One region of the Massilia sp. IC2-476 genome, then DNA from elsewhere that is predicted to be linked to it. Evidence: predicted binding sites of a transcription regulator. Region 1 holds the regulator's gene; the other holds the start of a gene.

What was found. The regulator LexA, encoded in region 1, represses DNA repair genes until DNA is damaged. The targets are predictions, from matches to a motif close to ACTGTATNNNNATACAGT.
Region 2: a site for LexA is predicted at 4,197-4,214, ahead of LK539_RS15975 (putative DNA modification/repair radical SAM protein). Genes of this name have one in related genera too.

What each region holds. Positions count from the first base shown of each region.
Region 1 is NZ_JAJFER010000001.1:296,579-302,472, forward strand. It holds gene LK539_RS01410 (replicative DNA helicase) at 1-927, opposite strand, end outside; gene rplI (50S ribosomal protein L9) at 1,035-1,487, opposite strand; gene rpsR (30S ribosomal protein S18) at 1,525-1,815, opposite strand; gene priB (primosomal replication protein N) at 1,851-2,141, opposite strand; gene rpsF (30S ribosomal protein S6) at 2,181-2,567, opposite strand; gene lexA (transcriptional repressor LexA) at 2,866-3,498, shown strand; gene LK539_RS01440 (tetratricopeptide repeat protein) at 3,585-4,307, opposite strand; gene LK539_RS01445 (cystathionine gamma-synthase family protein) at 4,406-5,644, opposite strand; gene purF (amidophosphoribosyltransferase) at 5,661-5,894, opposite strand, start outside.
Region 2 is NZ_JAJFER010000005.1:387,139-393,032, forward strand. It holds gene LK539_RS15960 (hypothetical protein) at 1-218, opposite strand, end outside; gene LK539_RS15965 (TraB/GumN family protein) at 298-1,317, opposite strand; gene LK539_RS15970 (UdgX family uracil-DNA binding protein) at 1,438-2,958, opposite strand; gene LK539_RS15975 (putative DNA modification/repair radical SAM protein) at 2,955-4,184, opposite strand; gene LK539_RS15980 (pitrilysin family protein) at 4,447-5,894, opposite strand, start outside.

The DNA of each region.
Region 1 (5,894 bases):
GATCGGATTGAGCGCCGGCGTCTCGTCGATGTAGAGCTGGGCGTCGTTCATCTTCTGGATCGCATGGGTCAGGCGCGGCCAGTCTTCGTCGTTCAGGCGGCCGGTACGCAGGCGGTGCTGGTCGAGCTGGCCCACCGAGCCGAGCATACGCATGGCCAGCTGGGCGCCGCCCATCTCCATCGAGAACACGGCCACCGGCAGGCCGGCTTCGATCGCGACGTTCTCGCCGATGTTGACCGAGAACGCGGTCTTGCCCATCGAGGGACGGCCGGCCACGATCACCAGGTCGCCCGGCTGCAGGCCGGAGGTCATGCGATCGAGGTCGATGAAGCCGGTCGGCACGCCGGTGATCTCGCCCTGGTTCTCGCGCGAGTACAGTTCGTCGATGCGCTCCACCACCTGGGTGAGCAGCGGCTGGATCGGGTTCCAGCCCTGCTGGCCGCGCGCGCCGGTTTCCGCGATCGCGAAGATCTTCGACTCGGCCTCGTCCAGCATCTGCTTGACCTCCTTCCCTTGCGGGTTGAAGGCGTTGCCCGAGATTTCGTCGGCCACCGTGATCAGGTTGCGCAGGATGCCGCGGTCACGCACGATCTCGGCGTAGCGGCGGATGTTGGCGGCGGACGGCGTGTTCTGCGCCATCGCGTTCAGGTATTGCAGGCCGCCGACCTCTTCGGCCTTGCCCAGCATGTTGCAGGCTTCGTAGACCGTGATCACGTCGGCCGGCTTGCCGGCATTGATCAGGCGGATCATCTGTTCGAAGATGATGCGGTGATCGTAGCGGTAAAAATCCTCCGCGTGCATGAAGTCGGCAATGCGGTCCCACGCGGCATTGTCGCGCAGGAGGCCGCCGATGACGGACTGCTCTGCTTCGATGGAATGCGGCGGGATGCGCAGGGAATCGACTTGCGGATCGGCTGGGGAATTCATGGCGGGCATTATACCTTCTCCTGTCATCCGGCTGTCATAAAGGCTCAGTTTTTCAGGACGTAAAAAAAGCCGGGCGAGCCCGGCTTTTTCATTTATACAACACTTGCTTAGGCAGCTTCACCGACAACAGCGATGGTGATCTCCGAGACGACGTCGGTGTGCAGCGCGACGGCGACCGGGAATTCGCCGGTGGTCTTCAGCGGGCCGGTCGGCAGGCGAACCTGCGACTTCTCGACCGGGAAGCCTTGCTTGCTCAGGGCTTCGGCGATGTCGAAGTTGGTGACCGAACCGAACAGACGGCCGTCCACGCCCGCCTTCTGGGCGATGGTGACGGTCATGCCGCTCAGCTTGTCGCCTTGCGCCTGGGCAGCCGACAGCTTTTCAGCTGCTGCTTTTTCCAGTTCGGCGCGCTTGACTTCGAACTCGGCCACAGCAGCCTGGGTAGCGCGGCGTGCCATCTTTTGCGGGATCAGGAAGTTACGTGCGTAACCGTCCTTGACTTTGACGACGTCGCCCAGGTTGCCGACGTTAACAACTTTTTCGAGCAGAATAACTTGCATATTTTTTCTCCAGGATAACTGACTGACGTGCCGACGCTTAAGCGTTGTGCAGGTCGGTGTACGGCAGCAGCGCGAGGTAGCGTGCGCGCTTGATGGCGGTGTCGACCTGGCGCTGGTAGTGCGCCTTGGTGCCGGTCAGGCGTGCCGGCATGATCTTGCCGTTTTCCTGGACGAAGTCCTTCAGGGTGTCGACGTCCTTGTAGTCCACCTGTTCCACGCCTGCGGCGGTGAAGCGGCAGAACTTCTTGCGCTTGAACAGCGGGTTCTGCTGTTTGCGCTTGAGTTTTTCTTTAGCTTTGTTTTTGTCGAACTTTTTACCGAATGCCATTTCGAGGCTCCTGTATCTAATCTAAATTGGCCGTTTTAGGCGGCACTGAAATCAATGATGTGAAACACCAAGGCTTTGCTGTTGCGGTTTTTTCGTGCAAGGAATCCTTCGAACCGGTAGGCGGCGCCGAGTTCGGCGCTGTCCAGCCTGCCTGAAATCTCGCCCGCGCCGAGCGCAGGCATTTCAAACTCGACCAGTCTTGCCACTCCGGCTTCGACCTGCTGCGAACTGTGCTGCAGGATGGCGCCCACGATGGGGACGCCGGCCGGGGTGAATCGCAGTACGTCTCGCTCCGCGATGGTCGCGATGAGCTGGAACTGATTCACTGCGATGCTTTACTTGGTTCGTTAATTCCTGGAAAAAACTTAGGCAGCTGCGGCCGGGGCAGCGGCTGCTGCTTCTGCGCGGTGGCTCTTGGCTGCGTCTTCGCGCTGGACCGACTTCATCATCGGCGACGGTGCGGTTTCGGCCTTCTTCATCTTGACGGTCAGGTGACGCAGGACGGCATCGTTGAACTTGAATGCGGTTTCCAGCTCGACCAGGGTCTCGTTGTCGCACTCGATGTTCATGCAGATGTAGTGGGCTTTCGGCAGCTTCTGGATCTGGTAAGCCATCTGGCGACGGCCCCAGTCTTCCACGCGATGGATGTTACCGCCGCGGCTGGTCACCGTGGTCTTGTAACGCTCGATCATCGCCGGAACTTGCTCGCTCTGGTCCGGGTGGACGATAAAAACGATTTCATAATGACGCATGCAACACTCCTTAAGGACGTTTAAACAAATGCCCACCTCGGCGTCAAGACGAGTGTGGGAAGGGGTAAGCCCACGATTATAGCCGGAAAAGCGGGCAGTTGGGAAGCCGGGGTGTGGTTTGGGATGGAAGGAGACCTTGCCTGTCCGCCAAGTACCTGCGTACACGCCGCCACACTTTGGCAGTCGGAGGACCCGGATTGCACAATTTTTTTACACTTTTCCCGCGTTTGCCCTTGCGCATTGCGGAATACTGTACAAAAATACAGTCTGCTCTTACAACTAATGCCGTATAACACCCATGCTCAAGCTCACTGCAAGGCAAGAACAGATCCTTAACCTGATCAAGGAAGCGATCGAGAATACCGGTTTCCCGCCGACCCGCGCCGAAATCGCGGCCGAGCTGGGTTTCAAGTCGGCCAACGCGGCCGAGGAACACCTGCAAGCCCTGGCGCGCAAGGGCGCGATCGAGATTTCGCCGGGCACCTCGCGCGGTATCCGCCTCGTCGGCGCCTCCGTCGAGCAGATCCCGATGCCGCCTCCGAACCTGATGATGTCGCTGCCGCTGGTCGGCCGCGTCGCCGCCGGTTCGCCGATCCTGGCGCAGGAACACGTCGAAGCCACCTACTCCGTCGACACCGCCATGTTCTCGGCGCGCCCCGACTTCCTGTTGAAGGTCAAGGGCTGGTCGATGCGCGACGCCGGCATCTGCGATGGCGACTTTCTGGCGGTCAAGAAGGTCGACAGCGCCAAGAACGGTCAGATTGTCGTCGCCCGCCTGGGCGAGGAAGTCACCGTCAAGCGCTACCGCAAGACCGGCAACCTGGTCGAGCTGCTGCCGGAAAACCCGGACTTCAAGGTGATCCAGGTGACGCCGGAAGACGAGTTCGCGCTCGAGGGCCTCGCAGTCGGCCTGATGCGCAGCTGGCACTAACAATTCCCCCGATGGCTGCGTTGCATCGCCTTGCCCTCGGGGTTTTGTTAGTCGAGCGTAAAAAAAGCGGGCACGGCCCGCTCTTTTTATTTGTCCTTGAACAGGGTCGAGCTGTTGGTCTTGACCATCTTGTTGTGTTCGGAGACATAAGCCTCGGTCGCCTTGCGCCAGGCTTCGAAGTCCGCCAGGATCAGCTTCGAACTCACCTTGGCCTCCTCCGACAGGTTGGCCTGCAGCTGCTCCAGGTGGGCGTTCGATTTCTCCAGCTCGTCCTTCTTCATCAGCTTGCGGATGTCTTCCGGCACGCGCTTGGTGAGCGGCGAGGCCGCATTCAGGTTGGTGACGTACTTGTTGTAGCAATCCTGCCAGGTGTTGATGGCGGCGCCGATGCGGTCGATGTCGGCGTTGATCTTCGACATCGCCGGGATGCGCGGCGCCGTGCAGCGGAATTCGCCCGACTTCAGGTCTTCGCCATCGTAGCCGCTGATCCAGTAATCGATCTCCTTGCGGCGCTTGACGCGCTGGTCCATCAGCTCGAGGGACGCGATCGCGACCTTGTTGCCCTTGGCGGCAGCCTTCTTGAACACGGCCTCGGCCTTCGCCTCATCCACCTGCCCCGCTTCGCCGTACCAGTACATCTGGCCGAGCGCCTGCTGCGCGTCCGGGTTACCGGCATTGGCCAGTTTGGTATAGATCTTCAGCGCCGCCGCGTAGTCCTTTTTCTCGAACAGGGCGTTGGCGTCTTCCAGCTCGCCGGCAAAGGCGGCGCCGCACAGCAGCAGGGAGGCAAGGAACAGCTTGGTCTTCATAGACGTGATACCGATGGGAATGGAGTCCCATGATAGCGGTAATGTGCCGTGCCGCTCAACCGCTGAATGAAAAACGGCAGCCGTAGCTGCCGTCGTGTTTACGCTTCCAGCGCCTGGCGGAAGTCCGCCAGCAGGTCGTCCGTGTCCTCGATGCCCACCGACACCCGGATCAGGGATTCGGCGATGCCCATGCTGGCGCGACGCTCGGGCCCCATCTCGAAGAAGATCGTGTGCGCCACCGGGATCACCAGGGTGCGGGTGTCGCCCAGGTTGCTGGCCGGGATGCCCAGCTTCAGGCGGTTCAGGTAGTCGAAGCAGTCGATATCCTCGCGCAGCTCGAAGCTCATCAAGGAGCCGCCCGCGCGGAACAGCTCCTTCGTGATGCCGTGCTGCGGATGCGAAGGCAGGCCCGGGTAGTGCACTGCCGAGACCCGCTCATCCGCCTCCAGCATCTGCGCCAGCGCCAGCGCATTGCTGCTGGTGCGTTCCATGCGCAGCGCCAGGGTCTCGGCGCCCACCGCGATGTGGTGCGCCGCCTCCGGGCCGAGCGCCGCGCCGAAGTCGCGCAAGGCCTTGGCGCGCAACTGGGCCAGGCCCTGGTTGGCGGCCGGCTGCTTGCGGAAGTTGGCCGCGATGTTCGGGTAGGCGCTCCAGTCGAACAGGCCGGTGTCGGTCAGGGCGCCGCCGAGCGCATTGCCATGCCCGCCGATCGACTTGGTCAGCGAATTGACCACCAGGCCCGCGCCCACCGCCTTGGGACGGAACAGGTAGGGCGTGGTCATGGTGTTGTCCACCACGTAGAGGATGCCGCGCTCGCGGCACAGCTGGCCGATGCGGGCGAGGTCCGCCACCTGGGTGCGCGGGTTGGCGATGGTCTCGACGAACACCATGCGCGTCTCAAGCGTCAAGGCCGCTTCCACCTTGGCCACATCGGTGGCGTCGACGAAATCGACGCCGACGCCCTGCCCCGCCACGGTCTGCCACAGGCTGTTGGTATTCCCGAACAGGAAGGACGACGACACGATGTGGTCGCCCGCCTTCAGGAGCGCCTGGAACAGCGCGCCGATGGCGCCCATGCCGGTCGCGAAACAGATGGTGCCAACGCCATCTTCCATCTTCGTGATCTTGTCCTCGAGCGCGCCCACGGTCGGATTGCCCTGGCGGCCGTAACGGAAGCCCGGCTCCTTGCCCTGGAAGACCGACGCCAGCTGGCGCGCGTCGGCGTAGCCGAAGGCGACCGAGGTGTGCACCGGCTTGTGCAGCGAGCCCTGCTCGATCGTCTTGCGGCGGTCGTTGTGCAGGATCGTCGTGGTGAAACCGAACTTCTGATCGCTCATCGCGCTTGTCGCTCCATTACTCGGTCACGGCCGGGGTGTTCAGGTTCAGTTGCGTACGCACCGGATCCTCGACCTGGTTCTTCTTCGGGCTGTGGCGCGCGCTCTCCTGGCGGTCCAGGTATTCCGGGGTCACGTCACCGGTCACGTAGACGCCGTCGAAGCACGAGGCCTCAAAGTTCTTCAGGGCCGGGTTGACGTCCGAGATCGCCTTCTTGAGCGCATCGACGTCCTGGTAGACCAGGCGGTCGGC
Region 2 (5,894 bases), on a different contig from region 1:
AAAGCTTTTCGACAACCTGTACCCGGCGCTTCACCCGACTGCTCGACCGTATAGCCCTTGGCTGCGAGTGCCGCCACCATGCCCTTCGGATCGAAGATATCCCTGATCGGCAATAGCGCGAAGGTCAAGGCATTGCGTTTCAGCGCGCTTTCCACGGAAGTCACCCACAGCGGCTTCAAGCGCGGGCGTACCGACTGGAAGTTCCGGTCCTTGCGCACGGCGGCCCTGCTCAGAATCACGTCACGACAGCTTTCTTCCTGATCGAATAGTCTGGCACTGCATCAAACAGGCTGGTCCTCAGTCCGGCTCTTCAACCCGGTAGCCCTTCGCCGCCAGCGCCGGAATCACGCCGTTCGGATCGAGGATGTCCTTGATCGTCATGAGCGCAAAAGTAGACGTATTGGTGGCGAGCGCATTTTCTGCCGCGGCTAGCCACTTTTGTCGCATCAGCGAGCGCATGTTCCTGAATGCAGGCTCGTTGTCGAATACCGCGCTGTCGAAGACGCTGCTGAAACAGGCTTGCTCGCGCTCGACGAAATCGAGCTTGCGCATCTCGTCCAGGTTGCCCCTGGCCCAGGCATTTGCACGTGCGCTAGCCTCGGCAATGTCGGTCTCGAGCGTAGCCATGGTTTTAGACAGGCAGGCGACGTCGTTGAGCGGCGTCTTCTTGAAATTCTTGAGCATGGCCCCCGCATTGTCCATTGGCAGGTCGACGACCGAGTTCGTCGTTTTCAGCTTGTTTTTCTTGATCAGTTCCTGGATGCGATTACGCACGGCTTCGTCGTTATCCAGGCCGGCCTGCTTGCGGGCGGCACGCGCCAGAGCCTGGGCCGCGAATATCGGACGCTCGCGCTCCGCGTCTCTGTTGTTCGGCATGTATTTGGTCTTCAGTTCCGTCCAGCGCGCATACTCCTCTGGCGGCATGAGGTCGCGCAACTGCGCGCCGTCGGGGTTCTTGCGTATCCCGATCAGGGACGGCAGCAGGGTCAAGCCCTTGAAAAATCCCGGCGAGGCGGTGGCGCCCGGTGGCGCCAGGTATTCCTGCGAGCGCCCGATCACCGCTTCGACCTGCTGGGAACGCCATTCCATTTTCTTTGGCAGCGGTGCATAGGTTCCGAACACCCACAGCACATGGTCTCCCTTCGAAATCTTCCACATGCCGGGGCCGGGCTTCTGGCCGACCACCAGGATCTGCTCGGGCGCGGGCGCGTCAGCGACTGCCGCAGGAGGCGCGGTTTCGGCAGGGGTGGACTGGGCCCAGGAAGGCGCGGCCCACAGGGCCAGGCACAGCGTGGGCAGAAGCGCGAGTTTCAGCATCAGGACTTCCTTGTTGTTGGTTGTCCGTCAAGCTTAGCTCTGCAATATGAGCGAATACTTAAGGATGAGGGCGCGCCCGCATTTCATGCGCGCGGCATCTTGTATGCATGCGACGCCGCTTCATTCCGGCTCCGGCACGTCCGGCCGCTCCAGGAGTTCGTAGGCCAGCTTCAGCCCTTTCACCATCACCGAAAAGGCTTCGTGCTTGGAGGCTTCATCCGGCACTCGCAGCACGTAGGAAGGGTGGTAGATGGTCACCACCCAGCAGCCATCCACCCGCACCGGTTTGCCGAGGAAGTCCTTCAGGGTCACCGTGCCCTTGCGCATGACGGACTTCAGCGCCGTGGAGCCCATCGCCACGATGACCTTCGGCTTGACCGCCGCCAGTTCCTTTTCCAGCCAGTAGTGGCAGGCCTCGACTTCGCGCTGGACCGGGGTCTTGTGCAGACGGCGCTTGCCGCGCGGCTCCCACTTGAAATGCTTGACGGCGTTGGTGAGGTAGATGGACTTGCGGTCGACCTGGGCTTCTGCGAACACGCGGTCGAGCAGCTTGCCGGCCGGGCCGACGAAGGGCTTGCCGGCCAGGTCTTCCTGGTCGCCCGGTTGCTCGCCCACGATCATGATCGGCGAACGCTTCGAGCCTTCCCCTCCCACCGCCTGGGTGGCGTACTGCCACAGCTCGCAGCGCCGGCACTCGTCCAGCTTGGACGGCTGCTCGCGGTCCGGCTGCGCCGCCTCGGCGCTGATCGGGATGGTGGCGCCGCTGCGCCGCCCCACCGCCTGTACCTGGCCGATCTTGCGGGCGCCGAGTTCGGCCTGGCTGACCAGGGAAGGCACGATGGCGCCCTCCGGCAGGTTCTTCCAGAAGCGCGACGGGATGTGGCTCTGCATCAGCTGGGCATTGACGCGCGCCGGGTTGAAGATGCTGCGGTAATAAGTGAGCCAGAGCGCTTCGCCGGCGTCGTCGAGGTCGGCCGCGCTCGACATCAGTGGTCCGGTATTGTGCAGGGTATTCCCGTCCCACAGCACGCTGGCGTCGGGCGTGGCGATCATCCAGCTGACCTTGCCCATGCGGGCCACGAAATGCTGGGCCACCTGCGGCAGCACGTCGTGGCGCGGTTCGAACCAGGCCACGAAGCGCGGCGGGCCGGCATCGATGGGACGCTCGCGGAATCGGATGTAGGCATGCATGTCGTGCTCCTCGCGGCGCACCGCCTTGACCATGCCATGCAGGCGGCTGCCGTCCGGGTCGGCGGGCGACTGCACGTCGTGCTCGCCCCGGGTCCAGCGCCACAGGACGCGGTACAGGAAGGCCCAGCGGTCCGGGGCACGGAAGCAGGCGGCTTTCTGCAGCATCTCCATCAGGGCGCGCGGCACGCGCGGGGACGAACCCGGATTGGCAGGTCGCGGCGGTTGCGACGATTGCAATGGTGGGTTGCCCGCATTATCGTCCGGCCCAGCCGCAGGGGGCGCACCCGAGAACAGGTCGCCTCCCTCAGGCGTGCCCCAGCTCACCGCCTCGGGCGGCACGCCCGCCTTGAGCAGTTCGCGCGCCGCCTCGCGCCACTCGGCGAAGTCGCTCACCGCCAGCGGCTGGCCGCTGGCGGCGACGAAGCTTGCCGCGGCGGCGCCAGGGCTCATGCCGCCTGCAGTTCCGGCCACAGGTTCATCTGCTCGGGCGCGTCGGCCAGGTGGCGCCGGAGGATGTGGGAGCTGGCCGCGTCCTGCGCCGGCCTGTAGTCGGCGGTGACGATGAAGGGGGCCAGCTTCTTCATGCTGCAGCGCAGGCGCGACAGGTCTTCCCAGCGGATGCGGCGGATGCGGCGCAGCTCGACGATGCGTTTGGCGTTGCGGATGCCGATGCCCGGCACGCGCGCGATCATGGTCTCGTCGGCGCGGTTCAGGTCGAGCGGGAAGTGCTCGCGGTTGGACAGGGCCCAGCCGAGTTTGGGGTCGACGTCGAGCGCCAGGTTGCCGGACTGCGGCATCAGCTCGCCCGCCGTGAAGCCGTAACCGCGCAGCAGGAAGTCGGCCTGGTACAGGCGGTGCTCGCGCAGCAGCGGCGGCGGAGCGAGCGGCACGCTCTTCGGGCTCTGCGGGATCGGGCTGAAGGCCGAGTAGTACACGCGCTTGAGTTTATAGCTGCCGTACAGGGTCTCGGCCGTGTTCAGGATGGTGTGGTCGTCGCTGCTGTCGGCGCCGACGATCATCTGCGTGCTCTGCCCTGCCGGCGCGAAGTTCGGCGCCTTTGGCTCCTCCGCCTTTTCGTCCAGCTTGCGGCGGATCGAGCCCATCGCCAGCTTGATGGTGTGGACGTTCTTTTCGGGCGCGAGACGGGTCACGCTGTCGTGGGTCGGCAGCTCGATGTTGACGGAAAGGCGGTCGGCCCAGCGGCCCGCTTCCTCGATCAGCAGCGGATCGGCATCGGGAATCGTCTTGAGGTGGATGTAGCCGCGGAACTTGTGCACTTCGCGCAGCTGGCGCGCCACGGCCACCAGCTGCTCCATGGTGTAGTCGGCCGACTGGATGATGCCCGAGCTCAGAAACAGGCCGTCGATGTAGTTGCGGACGTAGAAATCATGGGTGAGCTTGACCACTTCCTCGACCGAGAAGCGGGCGCGCGGCACGTTCGAGCTGCGGCGGTTGATGCAGTACTGGCAGTCGTAGATGCAGAAGTTGGTGAGCAGGATCTTGAGCAGGGAGACGCAGCGGCCGTCGGGCGTGTAGCTGTGGCAGATGCCCATGCCGGTGGTGGCGCCGAAGCCGTCCTTGTCCTCGGACGAGCGTTTCGGCGCGCCACTGCTGGCGCAGGACGCATCGTATTTCGCGGCGTCGGCCAGGATTTCTAGCTTGTCGGTAAGTTCCATCGCGATGCCTGAACTGTATGGGCATACAGTATACTATCGCGCGCGTATGCACAGTGCGACCGGGGTCAAGTGTGCGAGCGTGTCGGCGGTTCAAAGCTGGGACATCATCACAAATATTCGGGTCGTGCGTAGGGTGGGCGGCTCGTGATCTGGTCCACTGGACCAGATCACCCCACGCGTTCAAACGTGGCGAGATTAGCCCGTTCGTCGCATCGACCGCTAACGATCACCGCGTGGGCGGGGAACCCGCCCACCCTACCGATCAGCGAATCGGCTTGCCATCCGCATCCACGACGCTGACCTCGCCCCAGCCGAGCGAGCGCACACCCGCCTCGATCTTGCGCAGGTCGCCGATTACCATCCACACCACCTCGTCCGGCTTGATGAACTTCGACGACGCCGTCCCCAGCTGCTGCGGGGTCAGGGCGCGCACGTTCGACGCGTACTTGTTCCAGTAGTCGTCCGCCAGTCCCAGATTGACGGTCGACAGGCCCGCCGATTCCAGCGCGTCCAGGGTGCTGAAGCGGCCCGGCAGGCGCGCGGTCACGTTGCGCATGATGCTTTCGTACTCGGTGCCCACCAGCGGACGCTCGCCCGCCACGCCGCGCAGCTCTTTCTGCACTTCGCGCATCGCCTCGATGGTCTTGTCAGTCTGTACCGGCGCGATCACGATGAAGGGACGCTGGCCGCGCACTTCCGTGAGGCGCGCCTGGGTGCCGTAGCTCCAGTGCTTGTCGAGGCGCAGGTTGCGGTTCAGGCGCGAAGTCGCGATGCCGCCGAAGTTGGCCATCACCGGTTCCATCGCCAGGTCTTCCGGTTGACCATACGCCTGCGACACGTGGGTCGCGACGATGGTCGACTGCGGCGCGTTCGGCTTGTCGACCAGGATCAGGCGCTTGCCCTGGGTCGGCGGCACCACCGCCATCTGCTTGCCTGGCGCCGCGCCCTGCTGCCACTTGCCGAAGCTGGCTTCCAATGCCGGCAGGAGCTTGTCCATGGTGGTGTCGCCGGCAACCACGATGGTGGCGCTGCCCGGCTTGAACCAGGTGGCGTGCCAGGCGGCCAGGTCTTCACGGTTCAGGCCCTGCACGCTGCCCTCATAGCCGCTGGCCGGCTTGCCGTAGGCGTGTTCGGCGCCGTACAGCACCGACGGGACCAGGCGCATGGCCAGGCTGTTCGGCTGGGCCTTCTCCTGGCCGATCTGGGCGATGCGGCGGCTCTTCGACAGGGCAAACTGGTCCTGCGGGAAGCTCGGGCTGAGGGCCGCTTCCGCCATCAGGGCCAGGGACGGCGCCAGGTTGGCGCTGGTGCCCTGCAGGCGCACATAGGACATGTCCTGGCCGGTGCCGGTGGACAGGCGCGCGCCCAGGTTTTCCAGCGCATCCGACAGCGCAAAGGCGTCGCGGGTTTTCGTGCCCTTGTCCAGCAGGTCGAGCGCCAGCGAAGCGGCGCCGGCCTTGGCAGCGCTGTCCGACGCGGCGCCGGCGTCGAGCGCCAGCGCGACGTTGAAGATCGGCGCCGAATGGCGCTCCAGCAGCACGACCTTCAGGCCGTTCTTCAGCTGGGCGCGCTGCAATACCGGGAACTTGACCTCGGGCGCGTCGCCCAGGCTCGGGAGGACCTTGCGGTCGATGGTCGACTTGGTGGCGGCCAGCTTGGGCGCCGGACGCACCGTCATCGTGTAGTGGTTGGCGCGCAGCCAGCGGTTGG